DNA from 2 places in the Pseudoflavonifractor sp. An187 genome. Region 2 is predicted to be linked to the other one. Evidence: a T-box and tRNA genes for the amino acid it is inferred to sense, from the RefSeq annotation. Region 2 holds a T-box; the other holds one or more tRNA genes.

The links. A T-box is a leader RNA that pairs with one kind of tRNA and senses whether it is charged. The one in region 2 lies ahead of B5F22_RS04165 (valine--tRNA ligase), so its partner is inferred to be a tRNA-Val.
Positions count from the first base shown of each region.
Region 1: it has a tRNA-Val gene. The T-box ahead of B5F22_RS04165 (valine--tRNA ligase) is inferred to sense a tRNA for this amino acid. The anticodon was not compared.

Region 1 covers NZ_NFKG01000010.1:56,921-64,129, forward strand. The annotation lists gene B5F22_RS06300 (ABC transporter ATP-binding protein) at 1-513, opposite strand, end outside; gene B5F22_RS06305 (ABC transporter ATP-binding protein) at 518-1,339, opposite strand; gene B5F22_RS06310 (branched-chain amino acid ABC transporter permease) at 1,362-2,441, opposite strand; gene B5F22_RS06315 (branched-chain amino acid ABC transporter permease) at 2,452-3,372, opposite strand; gene B5F22_RS06320 (ABC transporter substrate-binding protein) at 3,515-4,684, opposite strand; gene fabG (3-oxoacyl-ACP reductase FabG) at 4,843-5,574, opposite strand; tRNA gene B5F22_RS06330 (tRNA-Val) at 5,675-5,751, shown strand; gene B5F22_RS06335 (DUF2442 domain-containing protein) at 6,024-6,320, shown strand; gene B5F22_RS06340 (hypothetical protein) at 6,381-6,701, opposite strand; gene B5F22_RS06345 (hypothetical protein) at 6,831-7,209, shown strand, end outside.
Region 2 covers NZ_NFKG01000005.1:19,167-41,397, reverse strand. The annotation lists gene B5F22_RS04250 (hypothetical protein) at 1-185, opposite strand, end outside; gene rpsI (30S ribosomal protein S9) at 590-994, opposite strand; gene rplM (50S ribosomal protein L13) at 1,009-1,440, opposite strand; gene B5F22_RS04235 (tRNA 2-thiocytidine biosynthesis TtcA family protein) at 1,658-2,416, shown strand; gene B5F22_RS04230 (YfhO family protein) at 2,317-4,782, opposite strand; gene B5F22_RS12260 (hypothetical protein) at 4,877-5,272, opposite strand; gene B5F22_RS04220 (TPM domain-containing protein) at 5,286-5,804, opposite strand; gene B5F22_RS04215 (toxic anion resistance protein) at 5,823-6,956, opposite strand; gene B5F22_RS04210 (5-bromo-4-chloroindolyl phosphate hydrolysis family protein) at 6,976-7,665, opposite strand; gene ilvA (threonine ammonia-lyase) at 7,821-9,041, shown strand; gene rpe (ribulose-phosphate 3-epimerase) at 9,274-9,924, shown strand; gene recR (recombination mediator RecR) at 9,951-10,553, shown strand; gene B5F22_RS04190 (hypothetical protein) at 10,615-11,127, opposite strand; gene B5F22_RS04185 (glycosyltransferase family 2 protein) at 11,222-12,175, opposite strand; gene B5F22_RS04180 (sigma-70 family RNA polymerase sigma factor) at 12,227-12,964, opposite strand; gene spoIIAB (anti-sigma F factor) at 12,961-13,404, opposite strand; gene B5F22_RS04170 (STAS domain-containing protein) at 13,418-13,723, opposite strand; gene B5F22_RS04165 (valine--tRNA ligase) at 13,852-16,485, opposite strand; T-box leader at 16,673-16,897, opposite strand; gene htpG (molecular chaperone HtpG) at 16,986-18,896, opposite strand; gene B5F22_RS04155 (UDP-N-acetylglucosamine 1-carboxyvinyltransferase) at 19,237-20,535, shown strand; gene B5F22_RS04150 (MBL fold metallo-hydrolase) at 20,608-21,384, shown strand; gene rlmH (23S rRNA (pseudouridine(1915)-N(3))-methyltransferase RlmH) at 21,389-21,871, shown strand.

The DNA of each region.
Region 1 (7,209 bases), on a different contig from region 2:
CTGTTCCACCAGGATGGGGGCCAGACCCATGGACGGCTCGTCCAGCATCAGCAGCTTGGGGTTGGACATGAGGGCTCGACCCATGGCCAGCATCTGCTGCTCGCCGCCGGACAGGGTGCCCGCCACCTGACGGCGGCGTTCGCTCAGGCGGGGGAACAGCTCATAGGCCCGTTCCAGACCACCTGCCACGGTGGACTTGGGCTGGCTGTAAGCGCCCATCTCCAGGTTCTCCTCCACCGTCATCTGGAGGAAGACCCGGCGTCCCTCAGGGACCTGGGCCAGGCCCTTGCCCACCAGCTTGTGGGCGGGGTGGCCCATGATATTCTCCCCCATAAACTCAATGGAGCCGGTGCGGGAGTGGAGCAGGCCGGAGACGGTCTGCAAGGTGGTGGTTTTACCCGCCCCGTTGGCGCCAATGAGGGTGACGATCTCGCCGTCATTGACCTCAAAGGACACTCCCTTGATGGCGTGGATGGCGCCGTAATAGACGTTGATGTCGTTGACCTTCAGCATGGTCTTAGCCCTCCTTCTGTTTGCCCAGATAGGCCTCGATGACCACCGGGTTGTTCTGAATCTCCTCGGCGGTGCCCTTGGCGATGATCTGGCCGAAGTTGAGCACGCAGATGCCCTCGCAGATACCCATGACCAGGTTCATGTCGTGCTCAATGAGCATGATGGCAATGTGGAAGGTGTCACGAATTTTCACGATGTTTTCCATCAGCTCCACCGTCTCGGAGGGGTTCATGCCCGCCGCCGGCTCGTCCAGCAGCAGCAGGGAGGGGTTGGTGGCCAGGGCCCGGACAATCTCCAGCCGCCGCTGGGCACCGTAGGGGAGGGAGCCAGCCTTGTGACCCGCCAGATCCTGCATGTCGAAGATGGACAGCAGCTCCATGGCGCTCTCGTGGGCCATTTTCTCCTGTTTCCAGTAGTTGGGCAGGCGGAGGATGCCGGACAGGGCATTGTATCGGGTCTGGTTGTGGAGGCCGATCTTCACGTTGTCCTCCACGGACAGGTTGTTAAACAGCCGGATGTTCTGGAAGGTACGGGCGATGCCCATGCGGTTGACCTGGGCGGGAGTCTTTCCGGCGGTGTCCATGCCGTCCACCAGAATGGTGCCCCGGGTGGGGTGGTAGACCTTGGTGAGCAGGTTGAACACGGTGGTTTTGCCGGCACCGTTGGGGCCGATGAGTCCGGCGATCTCGGTGCGGCCCACGGTGATGTTGAAGTCCTTCACCGCCGCCAGACCGCCGAAGTCGATGCCCAAGTGGCTGCACTCCAGAATGGGGGACTTGTACAGGTCACGCTCAGGGATGATGGAGTGGCTGGGGACGGGGACCATTTTCCCCTTTTCAAACACTTTTTTAGCCATTGACGGCGGCCCCCTTTCTTCTCTTGGGAATCACACGGCTCAGAGCCGCCTTGAAGCGCTCGTTGTTGGTGGCCAGCATCACCAGGATGAGGACCACGGCGTAGGCCAACATGCGGTAGTCGGAGAATTCACGCAGGGCCTCAGGCAGGACGTACAGCACCACGGTGGCGATGATGGAGCCCCAGATGTTGCCCAGACCGCCCAGCACCACGTACACCAGCACCAGGATGGAGGTGTTGAAGTCGAACTGGTCGGCGCTGACGCTGGAGTAGTTCAGGCCGAACAGCGCGCCAGCGGCACCCGCCAGGGCGGCGGAGGTGACAAAGGCGATGAGCTTGTATTTGGTGACGTTGATGCCCACGCTCTCGGCGGCAATGCGGTTGTCCCGGATGGCCATAACCGCCCGTCCGGTGCGGCTGCGCACCAGGTTGAGCACGATGATGAGGGTGATCATCACCAGCACAAATCCGGCGGTAAAGGTGGCAATGCGGTGGTTACCGGCGGCTCCCTGAGCGCCCTTGATGATCTGGATGGCGCCTTCCTCCAGGTGCAGGCTGTCCATGGTCTTGGTGCCGTCGATGTTCAGGGCGATGTGGAGCCCGTTTTCATCCCAGCCTACCAGCAGGCAGTTGATGATGCCCTTGATGATCTCGCCGAAGGCCAGGGTGACAATGGCCAGGTAGTCGCCCCGGAGACGCAGCACCGGGATACCCACCACAAAGCCCACCACAGCGGCCAGAATGGCGCCAACCACCAGAGCCAGCACCAGCCGGACCAGCTCATTGGGCACACAGCTCTGGAGGCTCATGGACACGATGACGCCGGAGAAAGCGCCCACACTCATAAAACCGGCATGGCCCAGGGACAGCTCACCCAGAATGCCCACGGTGAGGTTCAGCGACACCGCCATACAGATGTAGCAGCAGATGGGCACCAACATACCGGTCATGGAGCGGGTGAGCATTCCAGCGGACTGGAGCAGGGTCACAATCACAAAGGCGGCGATGACGCCCAGATAGGTGGCGTAGTCCACCTTGGTGATGGTTTTCATGTTTTTGAAGTAGTTTTTCATATCCGCCACCTCACACTTTCTCAGGCACGTACTTGCCCAGCAGACCGGAGGGCTTCACCAGCAGCACCACAATGAGCACGGCGAAGAGGATGGCGTTGGACAGCTGGGTGGAGATGTACGCCTGGGCCATGGACTCGATGATGCCCAACAGGATGCCGCCCAGGAAGGCCCCGGGGATGGAGCCGATGCCGCCGAACACGGCGGCGGTAAAGGCCTTGATGCCGGGCATAGAGCCGGTGGTGGGCAGCAGCACCGGGGAGTAGGAGCACAGCAGCACCCCGGCGATGGCGGCCAGAGCAGAGCCGATGGCAAAGGTCATGGAGATGGTGCGGTTGACGTGGATACCCATGAGCTGAGCCGCGCCCTTGTCCTCCGAGCAGGCCCGCATGGCTTTACCCATCTTGCTGCGGTTAGTGAACAGGGTCAGACACACCATGATGACGATACAGGCGACTACGGTGAGCAGAGCCACATAGGAGATGCGCAGCTGGCCGCCGAACAAGGTCAGCTGTCCGCTGATGACGGGGGTGAAGTTCTTGGGGTTGGCTCCAAAGAGCAGCTGGGCGGCGTTTTGCAAAAAGTAGCTCACGCCGATGGCGGTGATCAGCACCGCCAGGCTCCCCGCCTCCCGCAGAGGGCGGTAGGCCAGGCCCTCAATGACGATGCCCAGCACCGTGCACACGGCCATGGCCAGCAGCACGCACACCAGCGTGGACAGCCCGGTGGCCACCGTTGAGGGAGAATCCCCCAACAGGGAGCCGCTGGCATAGGTCATGGAGTAGAAGGCCACATAGCCGCCTACCATGATGACGTCGCCGTGGGCGAAGTTGAGCATCTTGGCGATGCCATACACCATGGTATAGCCCAGGGCGATGATGGCGTAGATGCTGCCCAGACTGATACCGGTGATCAGGTATGATAGAAATTCCATAAGCTCTCGATCCTCTCTTTTTCTCCTCTATTCCAGGAGCCAGAACGGAAGGGGTTCCGTGCCGGCTTCTGGGATAGAAATACAGAGTGGCTGCCGGAGCCCGGCAGCCTGCCCTGTGTTTTATTCGGATTGGATGGTTGCGTCAGGGAGTGACGTAGGTGCCGTCCTTGATGATGACGGCGGCGGGGTCCTTGGACACGGCGCCGTTGTCGTCCCAAGTCATCTCAGACCCGGCGCTGGTCAGGCCCGCCACAGACAGATCGCCCATGGCCTGGATGAGGCCGTCGCAGATCTCCTCGTTGGACATGTCGGGGGTGACACCGGAGGCCTTAATGGCTTCGTAGAGGATGTACACGGCGTCATAGGCATCGGCGGCGAACTGGTTGGGGGTCTCGCCGTTGTGGCGCTCTTTGTACTCGTTCACGAAGTTCTGGGTTGCCTCGTCCTGGGCGTCGGCGGAGAAGGGAGTCAGCAGATACACGCCCTCAGCCAGAGAGGCATCGAAGCCGTCAGCGGTCAAAATGCCGTCCATACCGTCCACACCGAAGAAGGTGGGGGCGTAGCCCATGGCGTTGGCCTGGGTCAGAATGACGGAGGCGGGGGTGTAGTAGATGGGCAGGAACAGCAGGTCGGCTCCGGCGGACTGTGCGCCGGTGAGCTGTACGTTGAAGTCGGTCTGGCTGGAGCTGTCGAAGGTGCCCTCATAGACCACGTCCATGCCGCGGGTCTTGGCCTCGGCGGCGAAGGTGTCCCGGATGCCCTGGGAATAGGGATCGTCATTTTTATAGATGATGGCGATCTTGGCGTCGTCAAAGTGCTCGTCGATGTACTGAGCGGAGCGGCTGCCCTGGTTGGAGTCGGTGAAGCACACCTGATAGGTGTTGTCGTTGCCCTCAATGACGTCGTCACCGGAGGCGGAGGGGGTGAGGGTAAACACCCGGTCCTCATTGGACAGAGGAGACACGGACAGGGCGGGCTTGGAGGTGACGGTGCCCACCAGCATCTGCATGCCCTTGTCCATCAGCTGGTTGTAGGCGTTGACCGAGGTCTCGGGGTCGTTGACGTCGTCGGCGGAGATGAGCTGAAACTGGATGTCACCGCCCAGGGCGTTGATCTCATCCACAGCAATCTGAGCGGCGTTGACCACGTTGGTACCGTAAATGGCGGCGTCTCCAGTGAGGGGGCCCACCACACCCACGGTGAACACGTTGGAGTCGCTGCTGCCTGTATTGTCCTTGTTGCCGCAGCCGGCCAGCATACCCATACACATGGCGCCTGCCATGAGCATCGCTGCAATCTGCTTCTTTTTCATTGTAACAACCTCCCATTTTACCGATTTAACACGCTGCAAGAGAATCGGTAAGATTGTTGACAATTATAGACCTGGGTCACAAGATTGTCAACCTATAAAATGAACAATGACCGTCCACGTGGGACGGTCATTGTGTTGCATACTGACGACAAAATGTCTTAGATTACCAGGCCGCCGTTGGGAGCCAGCACCTGACCGGTGACAAAGGAGGCCCCTTCTGAGGCCAAAAACAGGGCGCAGGCGGCGCATTCCTCCGGCGTTCCGATGCGGCCCAAGGGGGTCTCGTCGGCCAGAGCCTCCAGGTCTTCGGGGGATAAATGGGCGTTCATCTCGGTGGCGATGACGCCGGGGGCAATGCAGTTGACCCGAATGTTTGAAGGGCCAACTTCCTGTGCCAGAGCCTTAGTATAGGTAATGACGGCACCTTTTGTGGCCGAATAGGCCACCTCACAGGAGGCTCCCACCTGGCCCCACATGGAGGAAACGGTGAGGATGCACCCCTCTTTGCGGTGGACCATGTGGGGCAGTACGGCCTGGCAGCAGTAGTGCATGCCGTCCACGTTGACCCCGAAGAGGGTTTTCCACTGCTGGGGGTCAATGTCCGTGACCAGACCCACATGGGACAGGCCAGAGCAACAAACCAAAATGTCAAGTTGACAAAATTTTTCTAACACATTGTCAACCATGGTTTTGGCCTGGACGGGGTCGGACAGGTCGGCGCACACCTCCAGCACGGGCACGGAGAGGTTGGAGAGCTCCTGGGCCAGGGCGTGGAGCTTGTCCACGTTGCGGTGGGCGTGGATGGCCACGCCGTACCCGGCCTGGGCGAAGGCCCGGGCCGTGGCGGCGCCGATGCCGCCGGAGGCGCCGGTTATCAGAGCGTATTTCATACGATCACCTCGGGATAGAATAAAAAGAGTATAACATGAAAAAAAGGTGTTGACAAGAAAGGGGGTATTATGTATAATAGCATTCGTTCCCGTGAGCAATGGACGATTAGCTCAGCTGGTATGAGCACCTGCTTGACGTGCAGGGGGTCACAGGTTCGAGTCCTGTATCGTCCACCATAAAAACCGCTGTTTTCGAGAGAAAACAGCGGTTTTTCTTTACTTTTTTCTGCCATTCACGGGACGAGCCCTGACCACATATTCGTTTTGACCACAGTTTAGTCACAGACAGGAAAAATAACGCTCTGATTCCAGATCAGAGAGAAATCCAAATTGTTTGGGCTGATTTTGGTTGTAAAAATACCTCTGGTTTGCTATGCTGAACAGGAAGGTGAGGGCTGATGATGCCCACTTCATCGAATGAACCCCCTGATCTGAGAAAGGAGGCTGCTATGGAGTTAATCCCCCAGGTTGTCCAGGCTGTGGCCGGACAAAATTACTCTGTCTACGTCTATTTCCACGATGGTACCGTGCGGCTTCTGGACGCATCCCCACTAGTGCAAAAGGGTGGCGTGTTTGCGCCCTTGCAGGATGCCGACTTCTTCCGGGATCGGCTGACCGTCTTAAACGATACGGTGGCGTGGGATGTGGACGGAAACCGAGATCCTTGCACCTGTATTGATCTTGACCCTTGCCAGCTGTATAAGGCCTGTCCCATCGTAGAGGACCCCCTCAGAGATGCGAATTAAGTTAAATATTGATACAAGAGCCACACGCCAGAAGTATTCCTTCCGGAGTGTGGCTTTTTCTCAGCTTGCTGTTTTCTTAGCTCTGAGGAGGGCCAGTTCCTGTTTCATCTCTGTGATCAGTACGGCCAGCTTCTCCTCACATTCCGCCTCCGTGGGGGCGTAGATGTTCCGGGCTATGCGCTTGCCGTTTACTTTTGGGGAGTAGCGTCCCTCCCAGAGGTGGTCGTTGATCTGGGTCACACAGTCGGTTCCCGGCTTGCGGTATTTGCCCTTCACCGCCTGGAAGGGGATGGCTGTGGCTGGCCTGTTGGGCTTGGGATTGGGGGGCGGCTCCACCCCGGCAATGCCCCGGTCGATGCGGTCTGCGGCTCTCTGACGCATTTCATCGCTGACATGAGCGTAGACGTATTGCAACTACATCAAGGTAAATTTCTTTTTCGTCTGTCGGCACCACACTTGCCACGTCGGGAGATAACGGTTACAATGGTGGTAAAGAAAGGGGGCTTGTGTATGGCAACAATCCGATGTCCGCACTGCGGCAGTCCTGTCATGGTGCGGGGAAACCGCTGGGAGTGTGGCTGGTGTGGGGATTTTGGGAACATTTCCTCTCTGTTTCCCTCTGAACAGGCCAAGCTGGCCCCCAAAAAAAGTACACCCAAAATTACGTTGAGTTTCACCGTCTCTGTGGAGGACACTACGCCTCCACCACGCCATTTTACCCGTACAGAACTGGTGGATATGGTGCGCCGCTGGGACTTCTCCGAAAACGAGTGGGCCTGCCGGGATCTGCTGATTGCGGACTTCCCCGATGCTGTCCGGCGATGGACGGCGGAGGAGCTGGAGGATATGGACACCCAGGATCTCCTATGTGAAGTCGGTGACAGCGACC
Region 2 (22,231 bases):
GAAAGTTCTCCCTTGCCCTCCAGCAGAGCGCCAATCACAGGATTTTGGCGTTTCAGTTCTTCCTTCTGGGCCTTCAACTCGGTATATTCCGGGCTGGCAGCCGCCAAATCCATCACGATGTCGCTGTCGATTTCAGAAAACTGCTCGGAAATGCGCTCCGGGAGCAGGCAGCAGCTATCGTCCATCTATCATCACCCCTTGTTACGATTTTTATTATACTATACCTGCCCCGCAGCGCAATGGCAGAAGGACAAGATAAACTGGATTCGGTTTGGTCAAATCCTGACAAATCAGAACAGCCCTTTCAAAAGAAAAACCATAACGAAAAGCTCGTAAATGAGGGACAAGGGACAGGGTAAAAGCACCTCAAAAACGGCTCGATTTTGGCTCCCGGTTGCCCCATTTTTTAATCATAACGGGGTCAAAAAGGGCCTGTTGCCCCATTATTAATCAAGAAAAACCGGGTCAGGCGAGGTCAAATCCTGCCAGAACCAGACAAACTGGAACAGAAGATGTGAAATAGAAAAACCCCGAAAAACTGCGGTTTTTCGGGGTTTTTGAGCATCTTTGAACCAGTTTGAAGTGCTGATTAGCGCTTGCTGAACTGGGGAGCGCGACGGGCAGCCTTGAGGCCGTACTTCTTACGCTCCTTCATACGAGGATCGCGGGTCAGGAAGCCGGCAGCCTTCAGAGAGGCGCGGAACTCGGGGTCCATCTCCAGCAGAGCGCGGGAGATGCCGTGGCGCAGAGCGCCAGCCTGACCGGTGACGCCGCCGCCGGTGACGGTGGCAACCACGTCCACCTTGCCGATGACGCCGGTGGTGTTCAGGGGCTGACGGACCACCATCTTCAGGGTCTCCAGGCCGAAGTACTCCTCGATGTCACGGCCGTTGATGGTGATGGAGCCGGTGCCGTTGGGGAACAGGTGCACACGAGCCACGGAGGACTTCCGACGGCCGGTGCCGTAGTGATAGGGCTTCTTGCTCTTATACATAGTCGGTTACCTCCTTATTCAACAGTCCAAGCCTCGGGCTTCTGAGCCTCGTGCTTGTGAGCGTCGCCACGATAGATCTTCAGGCGGCTCAGAGAGTCCTTGGTGATGATGTTGCGGGGCAGCATGCCGCGCACAGCCACACGCATAGCCAGCTCGGGCTTCTCCTGCATCAGGATGCGGTACTTGGTCTCCTTCAGACCACCCACATAGCCGGAGTGGGTGCGATAGAACTTCTGCTCGCCCTTCTTGCCGGTGAGGACGGCCTTGTCAGCGTTGATGACGATGACGAAGTCGCCGCAGTCGGCGTGGGGGGTGTACTCGGGCTTGTGCTTACCACGCAGCAGGGTAGCGGCGGCGGCAGCGGTCTTGCCCAGAGGCTTGCCGGCAGCATCGAGAATGTACCACTTGCGCTCGATGTTACCCTTGTTTGCCATAAAGGTAGACATATCGGTTTCCTCCATTTATCTTGATTTATTATAAAAAAACACGGGGTTTCCTTCCTTTACAAGAAGGCGCAGGATGTATTATAATACGGGGGTTGCCTGGTGTCAACAAAAAAACATACTTTTTTTAATTTGTGTTTTATATACTCCTGTATTCTCATGTGTTCTCTTGAATGCTCTTAAAATCTCGTTTTCATTTTACTATTTGGAGGTCAAACAAATGCAGCTGATTTTATCCCATTTGCGCCGTTGTATTGAGGATTATGATATGATTCAGCCCGGAGACCGTATCGCTGTGGGGGTTTCGGGGGGGAAGGACTCCCTGGTGCTGCTCACCGCCATGGCCCGGCTGCAAAAATTCTACCCCGAGCCCTTTGAGCTCCACGCCTTGACGGTGCATCCCGGCGTGCCGGAGATGGACTTCGGCCCGGTGCAAACCCTGTGTGACCAGCTGGAGGTGCCCTATCATATCATCCCGACCCAGATCTTTGACATTATTTTTAATGTGCGCAAGGAAAAGAATCCCTGCTCCATGTGCGCTAAGATGCGCCGGGGGGCTCTCCACAATGCCATGGCCGAGCTGGGGCTGAATAAGATCGCCTTGGGCCACCACTACGACGATGCTGTGGAGACCTTCTTCCTCTCCCTCTTCTATGAGGGGCGGCTGTCCTGCTTCCAGCCTGTGACCTACCTGGACCGCATGGGCATCACCCAGATTCGCCCCCTGCTCTACTGCGGGGAGGGGATGGTGCGGGGAGCTGCCCAGCGGCACAACCTGCCCATCGTCCACAACCCCTGTCCGGCGGATGGTAACACCCGCCGTCAGGAGGTGAAGGAACTGGTGGCGGAGCTGTCCAAGACCTACCCCAATCTGAAAAACTATGTGTTTGGAGCCATGCAGCGCCTGCCCCTGCCCGAGTGGGGGCCCAGAGAGTATCGCCGCCGCCCCTTGGCCGAGGAGCCCACAAAAGAACATTGACCAGAAAAATGCCGTGGTGCTTGGTTGCACCACGGCATTTTGAGTCCATCAGGCTTTTTGCATTTCCACACCAGCCAGCCCACGAAAGCCACAACGGTGATACCGCCCAGCCCAAGGCCCAGGGTGAGCCCGGGCGAGGTGTAGCGGAAGGTGACCTGGTGGGTGCCGGGGGTGAGTTCCACGGTGAGGAAGGTGTCCCAGCACACCCCGGTGTCCACCTTTTTCCCGTCCACATAGGCCGTCCAGCCGTCCTCGGCGGGGATGGTGGTGACCAGAGTGGAGGGTGTGTCGGCGGTGGCCTGGAGGGAGACGCGGGAGTTGGTGACTGTATCCACCTGGGTGTTGTCCAACAGGGCCAGCGCATCTCGGAGGGCGTCCTGGTCCAGCTGCTGCACCAGGGCTTCCCAGTCCAGGCTGGACAGGGTGGTGTTACAGGCGATGGTTACCTCCAGGGTCTCACCCTCATCAGGAGTGTCCAGGTAATGGATGCGCTGCTCCTCATAGGGGGTGAGGGAACAGCGGTACTCGCCGTCCACAGACAGAGCGGTGAACCCGTTTTGGTCCAGATAGGCGTAGACGGGATTCCCGGTGCCGTGGATGCGCAGGGTGATCTGGTTAGCACCTTCCTGTACCTCCAAATCAATAGAGGAGAATACCTCTTGGGTGGACCCGGTGAGCTGGGTCAAAAGGTCATTTTGCGTCTGGAAGGGGGTGTATCCACGGGGAAGTTCGGTGGTCACTTGGCCCTGAGCAACATAGGCCAGGGGCAGAGCGTCCGGGTTTTCCCATAGGGTCAGACTGCCGCTGTGGCCCGCCTCTTCATAGCCGGGGAACTCCTGGTCGCTGAGCACATAGCGGACTCCCAGCAGGCTGTCGGTGACGGGGGTGGAGCCGTAGTAGACGCTCCACATCCAGCCCTGGGCAAAGCCCAGCTGCTTTAGGAAGTTGTTGACCTGTTTGTTGTAAATGCTGCTGTAGTGGGTGATCCCGGCATAGCCGAAGGAGAGGGGGCTGTTGTCGCCCCGGTCGTAGGTGGCCGCCATGCGGTAGAAGTCGGTGTCCGCCTCCTGAGCCTGTTCCACCAGAGCCTCATTCTCCTGATAGTAGGCCACGTAGTCGGCGTAGGACTGGCAGTGGAACACCTCCCGAATGTCCAGCATGGTGGTCTGGGTGTTGTAGCCCAGCTCCCAGGCGGTGAGACAGAACAGCACCAGGGTGACCACCGGGGCCAGCTTCCAGGTGGGGAAGGACTTTGGCAGGGCGGCCAATACTTGGCCAGCCAGAACCACCAGAAAGAAGGAGAAGACGAAGCTGTACCGATAGGGGAACCAGTTGGGCATTTGGAAGAGGTGCCACACCTTGTCCAGAGGGGACAGCCACAGAGAGAGCACCAGCACTACCAACACTGCCAGAGCGGCCAGCTTGTTCCGGCCGGAAATGGCTGGGGAGAAGAAAAAGACTAGCGCCAGCATCAAGATCACAGTTCCGCAGAACAGATAGGGCAGGGCAGAGTTGGTCAGACCCGCTGGTTGGCCGGAGAACAGGCGGCTGGGCAGCTGCCACAGGGGGAAGTTGGTGAGGCTGGAGTAGTCCATGGTGGCGTCCCCCAGCTTTCCGCTGAAAATGGCCAGCAGGGAGGGTACCCACATCCAGGCGGTGACCCCCAGGGCGGCCAGAGCGGAGAGGAGGAAAGACCGGATGTGGCGTAACAGGTCCTTCCACGCAGGGACCTCACACCACTCCCGATAGACCAGCCACACACAGCAGAAGATACCGATCATGTAGGAGATGTACCAGGTGGAGACAAAGCACACCACCAAGCTGCCAAAGAACAGCCAGGGCCGCTGTCCTGCCAGAATCCGCTCCAACCCTAAGAGGATGACAGGCAGCCAGATGAGCCCATCCAGCCACATGATGCACAGGGAGTAGGCGGCGGTGTAGGAGCACAGGGCGTAGCAGGTGGAGAGCATGGGGAGAAACAGGGCGCTGTGCCGGAGGTAGGAGCGCAGGAAGATGCAGCAGGTCAGCCCCGCCAGTCCCACCTTCAACACCGTGAGGAACATCAATCCCATGGGCATGTACTCATTGGGCACCAGCAAAGTGAGCAGGGACAGGGGACTGGAGACGTAATAGGAGAACACCCCGATGTAGGAGGTGCCCAGGGCCTTGGACCAGGAGAAAAACACATCCCCGTGCTTCAAGGCACAGAAGAACTCCACATACTGGGAGGACATGTCGGACATCAGAATGGTGTTGTCCCCCCAGGGGGCCAGTCCCAAACGGGCATAGACCACCAGCAGGAGCAGGGCGGGGACGAGAAAGGCCAGAGCGTATAGCAGGGGCGTGTGCTTGATACGGGATTTCAACAAAATCACCTCTTGTGGTGGAAATTTGGTGTACCTCTGTGGGGGGCAGTAGAAAAGGCTGCAAGAGGGGTATGCTCTTGCAGCCTTGTTTGAGTCAGCGCCGTCCGCCGCCTCGGCCACCGCCGAAGGAACGGCCTCCACCGCCGCCAAAAGAGCGGCCACCCCCGAACGAACGCCCGCCGCCCCCGAAGGAGCGACCGCCTCCGAAACTGCCAGGGCGGCTGGAGCGTCCACCGCCGAACCCGCCGCCGGGACGGGGACCGCGGAAGGAGGTGGTGGGGCCATGTCCCGGCCGTCCACCCATAGGCCGCCCACCCATGGGCGGGTGAGGGTGGTGGTGATGATGGTGATGGGGACGAGGGGGGAACATCCAGAAGGGACGGTACATGTAGTTGGGGCCGTAGTAGCCGCCCCGATACTGGCGGTACCGGGAGCCCTCCCTCAGGGCCAGCACCACAAGTATCAGCAGGAAGATGATTAAGATATCCATAATACCTCCCAAGTCAGGCCAGATAGTGGGTCTGATACCACTGGGTCAGAGCGTCGGAGAGGGAGAGCAGGGCCTGGGTATAGTCTCCCTTGGCAAAGGGCTCCTCCATATATTCATGGGCATAGGCGGCGCAGTCATCGTCGGTGAACAGATCGGTGAGACCGCTGCCCTGAATGAGCCAGTAGTTCTCCCCCGAGATATCCAGCACGACGATAAAATCGTTGGCGCCCAGGCCCATTTTTTCGGCCTGTTCCATGGCGTAGTTGCCCAGGTCGGCTTTTCCATAGTTGCAGGTGACGCAGCCGATGACCACACCCATGGAGCTGTCCAGAGAGCGGTTGTTGCTCTCCAACTGCTTAATGCCGGAGGAGCTGAGCACCCCGGCTTGGTCAGAGACAAACCACGGGGCATCTTGGGTGGTGGCAACGTGTCCGCCGCTGCCGGGTCGGCGGGCCAGACCAATTCCCACCGCCAGGATGATCATCATGACGGTGAGTAGGACGGCCACGCCGGTTCGTTTGAATAGTTTCATCCAAGGTCACCCCGGGGATCAGCCCCGCAGTTCCAGCAGCTTCTGCTTCAACTCGCCCTCGATGCGCTGAAGTTCCGCCTCTGCCTCCCGGCGCTTCTGTGCGCCCTGGGTCTGGATGTCCATGACCTCGTCCAGGGTGGCGATGAGCCGCTGGTTGGTGTGTTGAAGGGTCTCCAGGTCCACAATGCCCCGCTCGGACTCCCGGGCGGCCTCCACGGTGCCCATGTGGAGCATCTCTGCGTTCTTTTGCAGCAGCTGGTTGGTCATATCCGACACAGCGCTCTGGGCTGCGGCGGCCTGACGGGAGTGCTCTAACCCTAAGGCCAGCACCATCTGGCTCTTCCAAAGAGGAATGGTGTTGACCAGAGAGGACTGAATCTTCTCCAGCATCAAGGCGTCGTTGTTTTGAATCATCCGGGTCTGGGGGCCCATCTGGATGGACACCATGCGGGTCAGTTCCAGGTCGTGGAGCTTCTTTTCAAAGCGGTTGCACAGGTTGGCGTAGTCGTTGTACTTCTGGGCCGCCTCCTGGGTTTTGGTCTGGGTGGCGGTCTGCTGGAGCTGGGCCAGGGTCTCGGTGCGGGCCTTTTCCAGAGCCTTCTTGCCCGCCAGGATATACATGGTCAGCTCCTTATAATATTTGGTGTTCAGATCGTACATCTGGTCCAGCATGGCGATGTCCTTCATCAGGGTCAGCTGGTGGTTTTCCAGCACTGCCACGATCTTATCCACGTTGGCATCGGCCTTGTCAAAGCTGGCCTTCAGGGCCATGGCCTCCTTTTTCTTCTTCTGGAAGAAGCCGAAGATGCCGCTTTTCTCCTCCTCGCCAAAGGTCTTCAGCTCCACCACCAGGGAGGACAGGGCCTGACCTACCTGGCCCAGGTCCTTGGTGCGCACGTTGTTCAGGGCGTTTTCCGAGAAGTCGGCAATGTTCTTCTGGGCGGCAGCGCCGTACTGGAGCACCATGGCGGTGTCGGTGAGGTCAATTTTCTGGGCAAAGTCCTCCACCATCTGCTGCTCCTGGGGGGAGAGTTGAATCTCTGCCATGGCCTCCTGAGGAGCAGGCGTGGGAGCGGCGGGCGCAGCGGGGGCAGAGGAGTCCAGGGTGGGATTCAAGGTGAGGGTGGGGGTGAAATCGGGATGGTCGTTCATGGTACATTCCTCCTACGGGTCATTTTTGGGTGTCATCGGCGGACAGATTCATATCACCCAGGCCTTCCCGGGCCAGCATCTGTTCCAGTACGTCGATGTCGGTGCTGATGTCCATGGCCTCCTGGCCGTACAGGGCGTCCAGTTGGCGGTCAAAGGCGGTGCAGATGGTGGACATGATGTCTTCGATGCGCCCCTTGGTGCCGTCGATGTTGGCACCCTCCACCCCGGTGGCGTCCATGCGGTCATAGGCGTTGAGCAGCTTCAGGGTGGTGGGGAGATAATAGTTGAGGAAACGGCGGATTTGAGGCAGCTTGTCCGGGCTCTTGGCCACCGCGTCCATGATCTTCTGAGTGGTGTGCTCCAAGCGGTCGATCTGCTGAGAGAGGGTTTGGTCCTGAATGGAGTCATTGAGTCGGCGCATTTCGGATACGGCCCGGTCCCGCTCTTGGAGCAGCTGCTGGACCTCGGGGCTGACCGGCTCAGCCTGAGTTTTCTGGGCCTGGGGCTCAGAGGCCTCCTCTTCCGGGTCATCCAGTTCGTAGCCCCGGTCCGGGAAGATGATCTTGCCCAGATAGTACACCGCCGCAGAGGCCAGACCGGCCATGATATAGTGGGTGGGTTTATACAGAGGGGCGGCCAGAGACCACACCAGCCAGGTACCTCCCACCATATAAATGGGGAGGACGCTTTTTTTGCGAATGAAAGCCACAGCGCACGCTCCTTTCTACCAGCGTGATATTGGCTTTATTGTAACGCACTAAAGTGGGGGTGTCAAGAAAATGCAGCGCAGGTCAAGGCATTGACTTTCCCCATTTGGTGGGTTAAAATGAGAGCTTGAATGATAAAATAGGCAGGTGTACAGCCATGATGACCCTAGAAAATTTCAAACAGGCCAGAAAGGTTCTGGAAGGTGTGCTCCACCCCACGGACCTGATTTACAGCACCTTCTTCTCCAAGTCCACCGGCAACCATGTCTACATCAAGCCGGAGAACATGCAGGTGACCGGGGCCTACAAAATCCGGGGCGCTTACTTTAAGTGCTCCACCCTCACCCAGAAGGAGAAGGAGCGGGGGCTGATTACCGCTTCGGCGGGCAACCACGCCCAGGGCGTGGCCTATGCGGCTCAGGCCGCCGGCATTCCCGCCACCATCATCATGCCCACCACCACGCCCCTGGTGAAGGTCAACAACACCAAGGACTACGGCGCCCGTGTTATTTTGCACGGAGAGACCTTTGATGATGCAGCGTCTATGGCGGCCCTGATGAGTCAGGAGGAGGGATACACTTATGTACACCCCTTCAACGACCTCACCGTGTCCACGGGCCAAGGCACCATTGCCTATGAGATTTTCAAGGACCTGCCGGATGTGGATGTGATCTTGGTGCCCATCGGCGGCGGCGGTCTGGCCGCTGGCGTGGCCACCCTGGCCAAGCTGCTCAACCCCTCGGTGCAGGTCATCGGCGTAGAGCCCACGGGGGCGGCGTCCATGAAGGCCAGTATCGAGGCCGGGCACGTGGTCACCCTGCCCACCGTGAACACCATTGCCGACGGCGTGGCGGTGAAGACCCCCGGAGACCTGGTGTTCCCCTACATCCAGAAGAACGTGGACGACATCCTCACCATCGGAGATGGAGAGCTGGTGGACGCCTTCCTGGATGTGATGGAGAAGCACAAGATGGTGGTGGAGAACGCAGGCCTGCTCACCATCGCCGCCCTGCGCCATCTGGAGTGCAAGGGCAAGAATGTGGTGTCGGTGCTCTCCGGCGGCAATATGGACGTGATCACCATCTCCTCCCTGGTGCAGCACGGGCTCATCAACCGGGGCCGCATCTTCACCTTCTCGGTGCAGCTGCCTGACCGGCCCGGCGAGCTGCTCCGTGTGGCGGAGCTGGTGGCCCGAGAAAACGGCAACATCATCAAGCTGGACCACAACCAGTTTGTCAACATCAACCGTCAGGCTGGTGTGGAGCTGAAGGTGACCCTGGAGGCCTTTGGCCACCAGCACAAGGAGGAGATTCTGTCCTCCCTGGCCAAGGCAGGATATCAGGTGAGCGAAGTGGCCACCTCCTGCGTCTACGAATAACTTCCAATTGCCGTCCGGCAAAGGGGAATCCTTTGCCGGACGGCTATGCCAATGCGGCACGCTGTCGGCCCGGAGACCGGGCGCGCGTGGGAGATGGGGGGAGAACGCCCGGGCAGCCGACCGCGGTATCCGCTTGTGGTATCCTATGAGGATGGCCCGTGGGCGGTGTGCTCCCCCACCCCCTGAGAGAAGGTAAAAGAATCGGAGAAGAAAGACAAAGGTGAAAGAGAACATGGTGAAGATTGCGCCATCCATTTTATCAGCAGATTTTTGCAATCTGGAGCGGGAGATCCAGCGGGTCCAAACCGCCGACCTGCTCCATGTGGATGTGATGGATGGGGCGTTTGTGCCCAACATAACCCTGGGCCTTCCGGTGGTTCGGTCCATCCGCAAGCACACGGACATGCAGTTGGATTTGCACCTGATGATCGACAAGCCGGTGCGGTATGTCGCCCCGTTCTGTGAGGCGGGGGCGGATTTGGTGAGCGTTCACCTGGAGTCGGACCACCCTCAGAATATCCAGAAGGCCCTGGACATCATGGGAGAATACGGCGTGAAAAAGGCGGTGGCCCTGCGGCCCATCACCTCCCCGGAGGCCATTCTGCCCTATATTGACCAGCTGGACATGGTGCTGGTGATGACGGTGGAGCCGGGCTTTGGCGGCCAGCCTTTTATGGAGTCCCAGCTGAAGACCATCGCCCGGGTTCGGGAGATCATCCAGGCCCACAACCCCAGCTGTGACCTGGAGGTGGACGGAGGCATCAACCCTTCCACTGCCCGGCGTGTGGTGGAGGCGGGGGCCAACGTGCTGGTGGCGGGCTCTGCGCTGTATGAGGCCCCTGACCTTTCCGCCGCCATGGCAGCGCTGCGGGTGGCAGAGTAAGAAGTACAAGATCTGGAGGCAAGAGCATGGATTATTTTCCCCCGGCTTTGGAAAACTTAGTGGAACAATTTGCAAAACTGCCCGGCGTGGGGCGTAAGAGCGCCCAGCGTCTGGCCCTGTACGTGTTGGGCCGCCCGGAGGAGGAGGCAAAGGCCTTTGCCGACGCCATCCTCCAGGCCAAGGGGAGCATCGGCTACTGCCCCAAGTGCCAGAACCTCACCCAGGGGGAGGGGCTGTGCTCCCTGTGCAGTTCGCCCCGGCGGGACCAGCACACCGTGTGTGTGGTGGCCGACCCCAAGGACGTCATCGCCCTGGAGCGAGCCCACGAGTATCAAGGCGTGTACCACGTGCTCCACGGGGTCATCTCCCCCATGAACCACGTGGGCCCCGACGACCTGCGCATCGCTCAGCTGGTGGAGCGGGTGTCTGGGGGAGAGGTGGAAGAGGTCATCATGGCCACCAACCCGGACACGGAGGGGGAGGCCACCGCCATGTACCTCTCCCGGCTGCTCAAGCCCTTCGGGGTGAAGGTCAGCCGTCTGGCTTACGGCATCCCGGTGGGCAGCCACCTGGAGTTTGCCGACGATGCCACATTGATGCGGGCTATAGAGGGCCGCCGGGAAATGTGAGAAGAAAAAGACCGTTGCAGAAATTTCTCTCTGCAACGGTCTTTTTGCGTGTTGGTTGGCGTTACACCTGATCGTCGGTCTTGACCTCGGGCTTCTCAAAGTCGGTGGCATCGGCGTCGTCCGCCTGGGCCTCTGCTTCTGCCTGACCAGCGGTGGCCTGGGCGTCCTCGGTGGGGGTGTTGCCCACGTACTCCCAGTCGGCGTCCTCGAAGTCGGCCTCGCAGGCGTGCTCCACTTCCTCGTCGGTGAGGTTGCCGGAGGACTTGAGATCGGCAATGCGCTGCTCGTTGACCTGAATCTGAGCCTTGGAGCGGGTGATCTTGTCGCACAGATCCGCATAGGCGGCCTCGGGAGCGGAGCCCCGCTCGGCGTAGTACAGACGGCCCAGGTCCATATAGGCCCGACGAATGGCGTCCTGCTCGCTGAGGTTGAGTACCTTGAGCTTGCTGATTTCAGCCAGCTGCTTGGCCTTGGACACGCCAGTGTCGGTGAGCTCCAGGGCCTTGGCCATGCCGCTTTGGGCCAGATCCTTGGCGCGCTCCTTCAGGTCGTTGAGATCGATGTTGATATTCATAACGGTGCCTCCTTATAGGGGATGGTTCCCATAGTCTCTGTGAGGCTATTTTATGCTGAGTTGGACGAAAAAGCAAGGACTTTCTAGGACAGACTCAGTCTTGTTCGTCCACCACGTCCTGGACAAGGAAGCGGGGACGGCCTTTGGCCTCCATGTATAGCTTGCCCACATATTCGCCAATTACCCCCAGAGAGAGCAAAATGAGCCCGCCAATGAGCCACACCGAGCAGGATAGGCTGGCCCAGCCCGTGACGGTGTTGCCCGTGACCCAGCGGATAATGTTGTAGAGAATCATAAACAGGGAGACGAGAAAGACGAAAAATCCCAGCCCGGTGATGAGGCGCAGGGGCTTCACCGACAGGGAGGTGATGCCCTCCAGAGCGAAGGCCAGCATTTTTTTCAGCGGGTACTTGCTCTCTCCGGCAAACCGCTCGCCCCGCTCGTAGGTGACCACGTCGGTGCGGTAGCCGATCATGGGGACGATGCCCCGCAAAAACAGGTTCACTTCCCGGAACTGGGACAGCCCTTCCAGGGCCCGCCGGGACATGAGGCGGTAGTCGGCGTGGTTGAACACCGTCTCCGCCCCCAGGGCGTTCATAAGACGGTAGAAGGCTTCAGCGGTGGTGCGCTTAAAGAAGGTGTCCCGCTCCCGGCTGGAGCGCACACCGTACACGATGTCCACCCCTTCCAGGTACTTGTCCACCATCTCGTCCACGGCGTCAATGTCGTCTTGCAGGTCGGCGTCCATGGAGATGGCCATGTCTGCCCGGTCCTTGGCGTACATCAGACCTGCCAGCAGGGCGTTCTGGTGGCCCCGGTTGCGGCTGAGGTTGAGGCCGGAAAAGAGATGATTTCCGATGTGCAGCCGTTCAATGATCTCCCAGGTTCCGTCCCGGGAGCCGTCGTTGACAAAGAGAATGCGGCTTTTGCGGCTGATGCGGCCGCGATTCATCAGATATTGCAGCTTGTCCCGCAGCCGCCGCGCGGTTTCGGGCAGCACCTCCTGCTCGTTGTAGCAGGGGACCACCACGTAGAGGGTATTTTGCATGGGAACCCACACCCTTTCCTTGGGATAGACTGAATTAACTGTTATTATAGTCTATCCCACGGTGGTTGGCAAGGACTCTTCGGTGAGCCACTCCCGCAGGTGCCCGATGGCCCGCCGCTCCATACGGGAGATTTGGACCTGACTGACCCCCAAAATCCGGGCCGTGCGCTCCTGGGTGAGGTTTTTATAGAAGCGCAGCAGGATGACCTTTCGCTCTCGGTCCGGAAGGGCGTCGATGGCCTGGCGCAGGGCCAGCCGCTCCACCACTTCCTCCTCCATGCCGTCGCAACCCAGAATGGACTCCAGGGTGAAGCCGTCCTCTCCCGTCTGACTCTGGATGGAGGCCACCGAGAGGGTGGCGGTCTCGGCGGCGGCGATGTCCTCCGGCTCCAACCCGGTGGCCTGGGCCAGCTCCCCCACGGTGGGGTCCCGGCCCAGGCGGTGGTACAGGTCCTGGCGGCACTGGCGCAGGGCCATGGCCCGCTCCTTGATGCCGCGGCTGACCTTCACCGAGCCGTCGTCCCGGAGGAAGCGGCGGATTTCCCCGGCGATCTTGGGCACCGCGTAGGTGGAGAACTGGGTGCCGTAGCTGGTGTCGAACCCCCGCACCGCCTTGAGAAACCCCAGACAGCCCAGCTGATACAGGTCCTCCGGGTCCACCCCTCGGCCATAGTAGCGGCGGGCCACCGACCAGATGAGGCCGCTGTTTTCCAGCAGCAGCCGCTCACAGGCGTCGTTGTCTCCGCCCCGGGCGGCGTCCAGCAGAGAGAGGGTGTCCAGGGTGTTCATTGCCCTCCACCCACCCGGCGGGCGATGCGGCGGCGCATGGTGACAGTGGTGCCCTTGCCCACGGTGGAGCGCACCTTCACCGTGTCCATAAAGCTCTCCATGATGGTAAAGCCCATGCCGGAGCGCTCCTCATTCCCAGTGGTGAATAGAGGTGTGCGGGCCTGCTCCACATCGGGGATGCCAACGCCGCTGTCCTTGATTTGAATTTCCAGCTGCAGGTCCTCCAGTAGCCGCATGCGCATGGTGATCTTCCCCAGGGTGTTGGGGTAGGCGTGGACGATGGCGTTGGTCACCGCCTCAGACACGGCGGTTTTGATGTCGGCAATTTCGTCCAGGGTGGGGTCCAGCTGGGTGGCAAAGCAGGCCGCCACTGCCCGGGCAAAGCCCTCGTTGGCGGACCGGGAGGTGAACACCACGGTGGTCTGATCCAAAGCTTTCACTATGTAGCCCTCCTTATTCCAATGTGATGAGCCGTCCGATGCCGGCGGCGTCCAGCACCCGGCGGGGCTGGGGCGGAATCCCCACCACCCGCAGATTTCCGCCCAGCTGGTCCATCTGTCTGAGGGCACGGAGCAGGACGGCGATGCCGGAGCTGTCCATGAAGGTGACGCTGGACAGGTCCAGCACCAGGCGCATGGGCAGGGCGGAAGAGATGGTGTGGTCGATGTTTTCCATAATGGTACGGGCGCTGTGGTGGTCGATCTCCCCACGCACGGAGATGACGGTGGCCCCGTTTTGCTTGTCAATGGTAATGGGCATGGCTTGTCCTCCTGAACTGTGATTGCTCTCATTATATCCAGCGTGGGACGGGAACCGTGGCGAAGCCTGCCAAAAAGCAAAAAAATTCCGAGGTGTGCCACGCACACCCCGGAATGGGGAAGAAAAATTTAGTTCATTGCGCTGAGCTGCTCTTCAATCTTGGCAATGAGCACCTTCAGCTTTTCCGCCCGGTCCTTCTCGGCGGCCACCACGTGCTCGGGAGCCTTGTTGAGGAAGCCAGGGTTGGACAGCTTGCCTTCCAGGCCCTTGAGCTCGCCCTTCTTTTTGCCCAGGTCCTTCTCCAGGCGGGCCTTCTCCTTGGCCAGATCCACCAGCTCGGCCAGAGGCATATACAGCTTGGCCATGTGGGTGATGTCGCACACCATGCCGGCGGTGTCGGTGAGGTCCTCTTTCTGGACGGTGACAGAGGAGCACCAGGCCAGACGCTTCAGGTGGGCCTCGCCGGAGGCGAAGATATCCGCCTCATTGGTGACGATGGTGAGAGCGGCCTTCTTGGAGGGGGGCACGTTCATCTCGGAGCGGCGGGCGCGGATGGCACGGATGACGTCCATGACGGCCTCCATAGACTCCTTGGCCTTCACATCTGCCCAGGCGGGGTCAGCCTTGGGCCAGGACTGGAGCATGAGGAAGTCGCCCTGGTGGGGCAGAGCCTGCCAGATCTCCTCGGTGATGAAGGGCATGAAGGGGTGGAGAAGCTTGAGGGTCTCGGTGAGGACGTACACCAGCACCTGCTGGGCCTGCACCTTGGCGGCCTCGTCCTCGCCCTGGAGGCGGGCCTTGGTCAGCTCGATATACCAGTCGCAGTAGTCGCTCCAGATGAAGTCGTAGACCTTGGCGGAGGCTACGCCCAGCTCATAGGCCTCCATGTTCTCAGTGACCTCGTTGATGACCTCGCCCAGGCGGCAGAGGATCCACTTGTCCTCCGGCTCCAGGGTGTCGGGCAGCTGGTTCTCGGTGATGGTCAGGTTCATCATCACGAAGCGGCTGGCGTTCCAAATCTTGTTGGCAAAGTTGCGCATGGCCTCGCACTTCTCCACGTAGAAGCGCATGTCGTTGCCGGGGCTGTTGCCGGTGATGAGGTTGAAGCGCAGGGCGTCGGCGCCGTACTTCTCCGCCATCTCCAGGGGGTCGATACCGTTGCCCAGGCTCTTGGACATCTTGCGGCCCTTGTCGTCCCGCACCAGGCCGTGGATGAACACGGTGTGGAAGGGGGTCTTGCCGGTGTGGGCGCAGCCGGAGAAGATCATCCGGGCCACCCAGAAGAAGATGATGTCGTAGCCGGTGACCAGCACGTCGGTGGGGTAGAAGTACTTGAAGTCCTCGCTGTTCTCATCCGGCCAGCCCAGAGTGGAGAAGGGCCACAGGGCGGAGGAGAACCAGGTGTCCAGCACGTCCTCCTCCTGAGTGATGTGCTTGGAGTGGCAGTGCTCGCACTCGGTGGGGTCAGTCTCGGACACGGTGATGTGGCCGCACTCGGAGCAGGTCCAGGCGGGAATCTGGTGGCCCCACCACAGCTGACGGGAGATGCACCAGTCGTGGACGTTCTCCATCCAGTTGGTGTAGGTCTTGGTGAAGCGCTCGGGGACGAACTTGGTCTCGCCGTCCCGCACCACCCGCAGGGCCTCCTCGGCCAGGGGTCCCATCTTCACAAACCACTGGGCGGAGATGATGGGCTCCACGTCGGTGCCGCAGCGGTAGCAGGTGCCCACGTTGTGCTGGTGGTCCTCGATCTTCTCCAGCAGGCCCAGCTCGTCCAGGTCGGCCACGATGGCCTTGCGGGCCTCGTAGCGCTCCATGCCCTGGTACTTGCCGCCGTTTTCATTGACCACGCCGTGGTCGTCCAGCACCCGGATGGACTCCAGGTTGCACCGCAGACCTACCTCGAAGTCGTTGGGGTCGTGGGCGGGGGTCATCTTCACGCAGCCGGTGCCGAACTCCATGTCCACATACTCGTCGGCCACAATGGGAATCTCCCGGTTGACCAGGGGCAGCAGACACTTCTTGCCGATGAGGTCCTTGTACCGCTCGTCGTTGGGGTTGACGGCCACGCCGGTGTCGCCCAGCATGGTCTCAGGCCGGGTGGTGGCCACGATGACATAGCGGCCCTCCTCACCCACGATGGGGTAGCGCAGGTGCCACAGGTGGCCGGGCTTGTCCTGATACTCCACCTCGGCGTCGGACAGAGCAGTGACGCAGTGGGGGCACCAGTTGACGATGCGGCTTCCCTTATAGATGAGGCCCTTCTTATACAGGGAGACAAACACATGGCGCACGGCCTTGGACAGGCCCTCGTCCATGGTGAACCGGGAGCGGTCCCAGTCACAGGAGGCGCCCATCTTCTTCTGCTGGGCCACAATGCGGTTGCCGTACTGGTGCTTCCAGTCCCACACCCGCTCCAGGAACTTCTCCCGGCCCAGGTCGTGGCGGGACAGGCCCTCTTTCTTGCGCAGCTCCTCCTCCACCTTGATCTGGGTGGCGATGCCGGCGTGGTCGGTGCCGGGCACCCACAGGGCGGCGTAGCCCTGCATCCGCTTGAAGCGAATGAGAATGTCCTGGAGGGTGCAGTCCATGGCGTGGCCCATGTGCAGCTGTCCGGTGACGTTGGGGGGCGGCATGACGATGGTGAAGGGCTTCTTGTCCGGGTCACGGTGCCCGGCAAAGCAGCCGTTCTTCTCCCACATCTCGTAGATGCGGCCCTCTACCTCCTGGGGTTCATAGACCTTGGGCAGTTCTTTCTTCATAACAACACTCCTTGTCTTTATGGGGCAATAAAAACTGCATGGGCATAGATAAGTGCGAAAACGGAAATGTATGGATGCCCATGCAGTTTGTTGTGCATCATTTCCGGTTGCCACGTTAGGGGCGAGGAAATGGCACATCCCTATTTTTTCTATGCTTTGCATAGAAAAAGTTCGCCCCAAGTCGTAGACTCAGGGCGAACTGAAAATGTCCGCGGTACCACCTGAATTCGAGCCGAGAATTTCGGCCCGCACTCTTTTCCCACTGACGTAGGGACACGGCGGCATTTACTTCTTATGTTCAACGCCGCAGCTCCGGGACCACCTTCCCCACACTCTCTGCCATGCCTTGCACCAAACCGGCATCTCTCTGAACCAGAAGCGGGTGGGTACTCCTTCCCATCACAGCCATTGTACCGTAACAGTATATGCAAAATTGGGAGCGTTGTCAAGGAAAAGCCCCCGCCTGAGAAAATCAGGCGAGGGCTGAGAACAGTGGAAGGTTACTTCATCAGGGAGCACACCAGCTGGGTGTAAGCGGCGGCGTCCTCAATGGGCAGGCCTGCAATGAGCAGGGCCTGGTGGTAGAGCACCTGCACGTAGGTGGCGGCCTTCTCCTTGTCGCCGCTGTCCACAGCGGTGCGCAGAGCGGCAAAGGCATCGGAGTTGGGGTTGAGCTCCAGCACGCGCTCCGCCTTCATCATGCCGGCCTGGGCACCCTCCATGCGGGAGAAGTACTTCTCCATCTCCAGGGACATGGGGCCGTCGGCAGTCATGCACACGGGGGCGGACTTGAGAATCTTGGAGATGCGGGCCTCCTTGATCTTGTCTCCCAGGGTCTCCTTGACGAAGTCCAGCACAGCCTTACTCTCCTCGGCCTGCTTCTCCTGCTGGGCCTTCTCCTCGTCGGTCTCGGGCAGGGCGTCGGGGTCGGACACGGACTTGATCTTCTTGCCGTCCACCTCGGCCAGAGCCTGCATGACGAACTCGTCCACCTCTTCGGTGAGGCAGAGAATCTCGAAGCCACGGTCGGCCACACGCTCCACCTGGGGCAGGGAGGCGGCCTGAGCGGCGGAGTCGGCGCAGACGTAGTAGATATACTCCTGGCCCTCCTTCATCCGCTCCACATACTCGGCCAGAGAGGTGAGCTTGTCCGAAGCGGTGGACCCGAACAGCAGCAGATCCCGCAGCAGGTCCTTCTTGGCCCCGTACTGGTCCACCACGCTGTACTTGAGCTGGCGGCCAAAGGCGGCCCAGAACTTCTCGTAGGTCTCCCGGTCGTCCTTCATCATCTTGGCCAGCTCGTTTTTGATCTTCTTCTCCAGAGCGGTGGCGATGATCTTCAGCTGACGAGTGTGCTGGAGCATCTCACGGGAGATGTTCAGAGAGAAGTCGGGGGAGTCCACCACACCCTTGACGAAGCGGAAGCAGTCGGGGAGCAGATCGGCGCACTTGTCCATGATGAGCACGCCGGAGGAGTACAGCTGCAGCCCCTTCTCATACTCCCGGGTGTAGAAGTCAAAGGGAGTCTGGCCGGGGATGAACAGCAGGGCCTTGTAGGTGACGGTGCCCTCCGAGGAGGTGGTGATGGTGGCCAGGGGAGCCTGCCAGTCCATGAACTTCTCCTGATAGAAGCGGTCGTACTCCTCCTGCTCCACCTTGGAGCGGGGACGCTGCCACAGAGGCACCATGGAGTTGATGGTCTTCTCCTCCTGCACCGTCTCCCACTCGGGCTTGTAGTCCTCGGGGGCGTCGGCGGGCTTCTCCTTCATGCGGTAGTCCTCCACCACCATGCGGATGGGGTGGCGGATGTAGTCGGAGTACTTCTTGATGAGGCTCTGGAGGTGGTTGCTGTCCAGATACTCGTCGTAGTTCTCCTCCTCGGTGTTGTCCTTGATGGTCATGATGACCTGGGTGCCCCAGCCCTCCATCTCACAGGGGGTGATGGTGTAGCCGTCCACGCCGGAGGACTCCCAGCGGTAGGCCTGCTGCTCACCAAAGCGGCGGGTGAGCACGGTGACCTCGCGGGCCACCATGAAAGCGGAGTAGAAGCCCACGCCGAACTGACCGATGATGTCGGCGGCGTTGTCCTTGCCCATCTCCTGCTTGAACTGCAGAGAGCCGCTGCGGGCGATGGTGCCCAGGTTGTTCTCCAGCTCCTCCTGGGTCATGCCGATGCCGTTATCGGTGACGGTGAGGGTGCGGTGCTCTTTGTCCGGTGTCACAGTGATGGTAAAGTCAGAAGGCTTTACATCAATGCTGCCATCGCTGAGGGCCAGATAGGCCAGCTTGTCAATGGCGTCGCTGGCGTTGGAAATGATCTCCCGCAGAAAGATCTCTTTGTGGGTATAAATGGAATTGATCATCAGGTCCATCAGCCGTTTGGACTCGGCTTGAAACTGTTTTTTCTCCATGAGTGGTACACCTCGAATTGCATGTTTTAGCACTCGTACTGATCGAGTGCTAACTGTACTATAATACTTACTCCCATGTTTTGCAAGGGGTGTAACAAAAAATTCACAAACTTTATTAGAATAGTAGCCCCTGAACGGGAGAGACTATGGGCAAAGAGGAGAAAATCCGGCAGAAACAAAATTTAGGTTGCCATGGGGTGGGGGCAATGCTATAATATATGCGCATTAAAGCAAAGTTGTACGTTCTATCCAAGGGATAGAATTCTTTCATATAGATAGCCCCCATTTCAGGGAGCGATTACCAACCCGGCCAGGCCGGGGACGCTATGAGGTGTCTTTTTTGAAAAAATATTTCATTCACGGCGGTAGACCGCTGTATGGCAAAGTCGAGATCAGCGGGGCCAAGAATGCCGCTGTCGGTATCATTCCCGCTGCTCTGTTGGTCAATGGCGTGTGCCGCATTGGCAACCTGCCTCAGATCAGCGATGTGACCTTGATGCTCAATATTCTCCAGGAACTGGGGGCCAACGTGCGCACCATCAACCGTTCCACGGTGGAGGTGGACTGCACCGCCATCCATAACAGCCCGGTGGCCTACGAGTCCGGGCGTAAAATCCGTGCCAGCTATTACCTGCTTGGCGCGCTTTTGGGGCGTTTTGGCCAGGCAGAAGTGCCTCTGCCCGGCGGCTGCGACTTCGGCGGCCGACCCATCGACCAGCACCTGAAGGGTTTGCGGGCCCTGGGGGCGGACGTGGAAGTGAAAAACGGCTTTATGTGCGCCAAGGTGCCCGACGGACGGCTCAAGGGCAGCCACATCTACCTGGACGTGGTCACCGTGGGCGCCACCATGAACGTGATGCTGGCCGCCACTCTGGCCGATGGGCTCACGGTCATCGAAAACGCCGCCAAGGAGCCTCACATCGTGGACCTGGCCAACTTCCTCAACTCCATGGGCGCTCAGATCACCGGCGCCGGCACCGATGTCATCAAGGTGCGGGGCGTGGAGCACCTCCACGGGGGCGAATACTCCATCATTCCCGACCAGATCGAGGCGGGCACCTATATGGCCGCTGTGGCCGCTGCAGGCGGCGAGGTGCGGGTGAATAACATCATCCCCAAGCACATGGAGTGCATCACCGCCAAGCTGCTGGAGATGGGCGTCGAGGTGGAAGAGGACGGCGATAGCCTCATTGTCCGCCGCAATGGCCCTCTGCACCGGGCCAACATCAAGACCATGCCCTATCCCGGCTTCCCCACCGACATGCAGCCCCAGATCGCCGCGGTCCTCTGTCTGGCAGAGGGCACCAGCGTCATCACCGAGGGCGTGTGGGATAACCGATTCCGCTATACCGAGGAGTTCCGCCGCATGGGTGCCAAGATTCAGGTGGACGGCAAGATCGCCATCATTGAGGGCGTGCCCCAGCTTATGGCAGCCCCGGTGGAGGCCTGTGACCTGCGGGCCGGCGCCGCTCTGGTGGTGGCCGCTCTGGCCGCTCAGGGTGTCTCTGAGGTGGGCAACATCCGCCATGTGGAGCGGGGTTACGAGGACATCGTGGCCAAGCTCACTGGCATTGGAGCCCAGATCGAAGTGGTGGACCTGCCTGATCCCCAGGTGGAGAACGCCAACGCAGCGGGCTAAACATCAAAGATACACATGGACTGCGGCAGTCCCGACAAGGGGCTGCCGCTTTTTGTGGGGAGGGAGAGAAGTTTGTTGAAGTTTGCCACCGTGGCCAGCGGCTCCTCTGGCAACTGCTCGGTCATCACCGACGGCAGCACCCATATCCTCATTGACGCCGGGGTATCCGCCCGGCGCATCACCACTGGGCTCAAGAGCCTGGGCATTCAGCCGGGGGAGTTGTCCGCCATTCTCATCACCCACGAGCACAGCGACCACATCAGCGGCATCCCGGTGCTGTGCCGCCAGCTGGATGTGGAGCTATATACCGCCGAGGGGACGGCCCGGGAGATCTGTCGAAAGAATCCGGAGTTACAGCCCCGGTTTCGGGTCTTTGATCCCGGGGAGCGCTTTGCTCTGGGGGACCTGGTGGTGGGTAGCTTTCCCGTCAGCCACGACTGTGTCAGCCCCGTGGGCTACACCGTGACCCGGGGGGAGCGGAAACTCACCTTCTGTACCGATCTGGGTGTGGTGACCCAGCCGGTACTGGAGGCGGTACAGGGGGCCAGTACCCTGGTGGCGGAGTATAACTACGACCCGGAGATGCTGCGCACAGGCCCCTACCCGGAATACTTGAAGAGCCGCATTGCAGGGCAGCGGGGCCACCTGTCCAATCAGGTGGGAGCCCAGCTCACCCGCTGGGCGGTGGAGCGAGGCACCCGGCAAGTGGTGCTGGCCCACTTATCTAAGGAGAACAACCAGCCCGCCACCGCCAAACTGGCGGCCCAGGCGGGGATTGGAGAGCGGGAGCAGAGCGTGGAGCTGTGCGTAGCGCCCCGCAGCGAGGCCTCGGCGTGGATGGAGGTGTGAGGACATGGTGAGTGTACATATCATCTGCGTGGGCAAGATGAAGGAGAAGTTTTACCTGGAGGCAGCGGCGGAATATGCCAAGCGTCTGGGCGGATACTGCCGCCTCACCGTCACCGAGCTGCCCGAGGAGCGGCTGCCGGACCGCCCCACCCAGGCCCAAATCCAAGCCGCTTTGGAGCGAGAGGGGGCGGCGATTCTTGCTAAACTGCCCAAGGGCGGCAAGGTGGTGGCCATGTGCATTGAGGGCAAGACCATGGACAGCCCACAGCTGGCACAGCGTTTAAGCAGCTGGATGGTGGAGGGAGCCTCTGACCTCACCTTCCTGGTGGGCGGTTCCTTCGGCATGAGCCAGACGGTGAAGGACAAGGCCCATCTGCGCCTGTCCATGTCCCCCATGACTTTCCCTCACCACCTGGCTCGGGTGATGCTGCTGGAGCAGATTTACCGGGCATTTAAGATCCAAGAGGGGTCTGGATACCATAAATGAGTACATGCCGTGCGGCCTTGAGGCCGCACGGTTTTTGCTTCAAAATTCTTAGAAAAATTTCATAAAAACTGTTGACAAAACGGGATGGTCATAGTACAATACAGACAAGAAGAAAGGAAAGGTGAGTCCGATGTACTAACCGGAACCGACTACTTCAGTAAACATATCGCGATATGAAAAATATGAAGGAAGAAGGTAACACACATCCAGACTTCGATGATTGGGTTGCGCAAAGTGAAGTGAAACTCGGAAAGTTCCAAACAGGCTTGAGTAAGCAGAAGACACGTAGGAGAATCCCCTGATGCCAGTGGCAGACAAGGCGGAAACCAAGGTGTGAGCGTTTGCAGAAACCATGAGTTC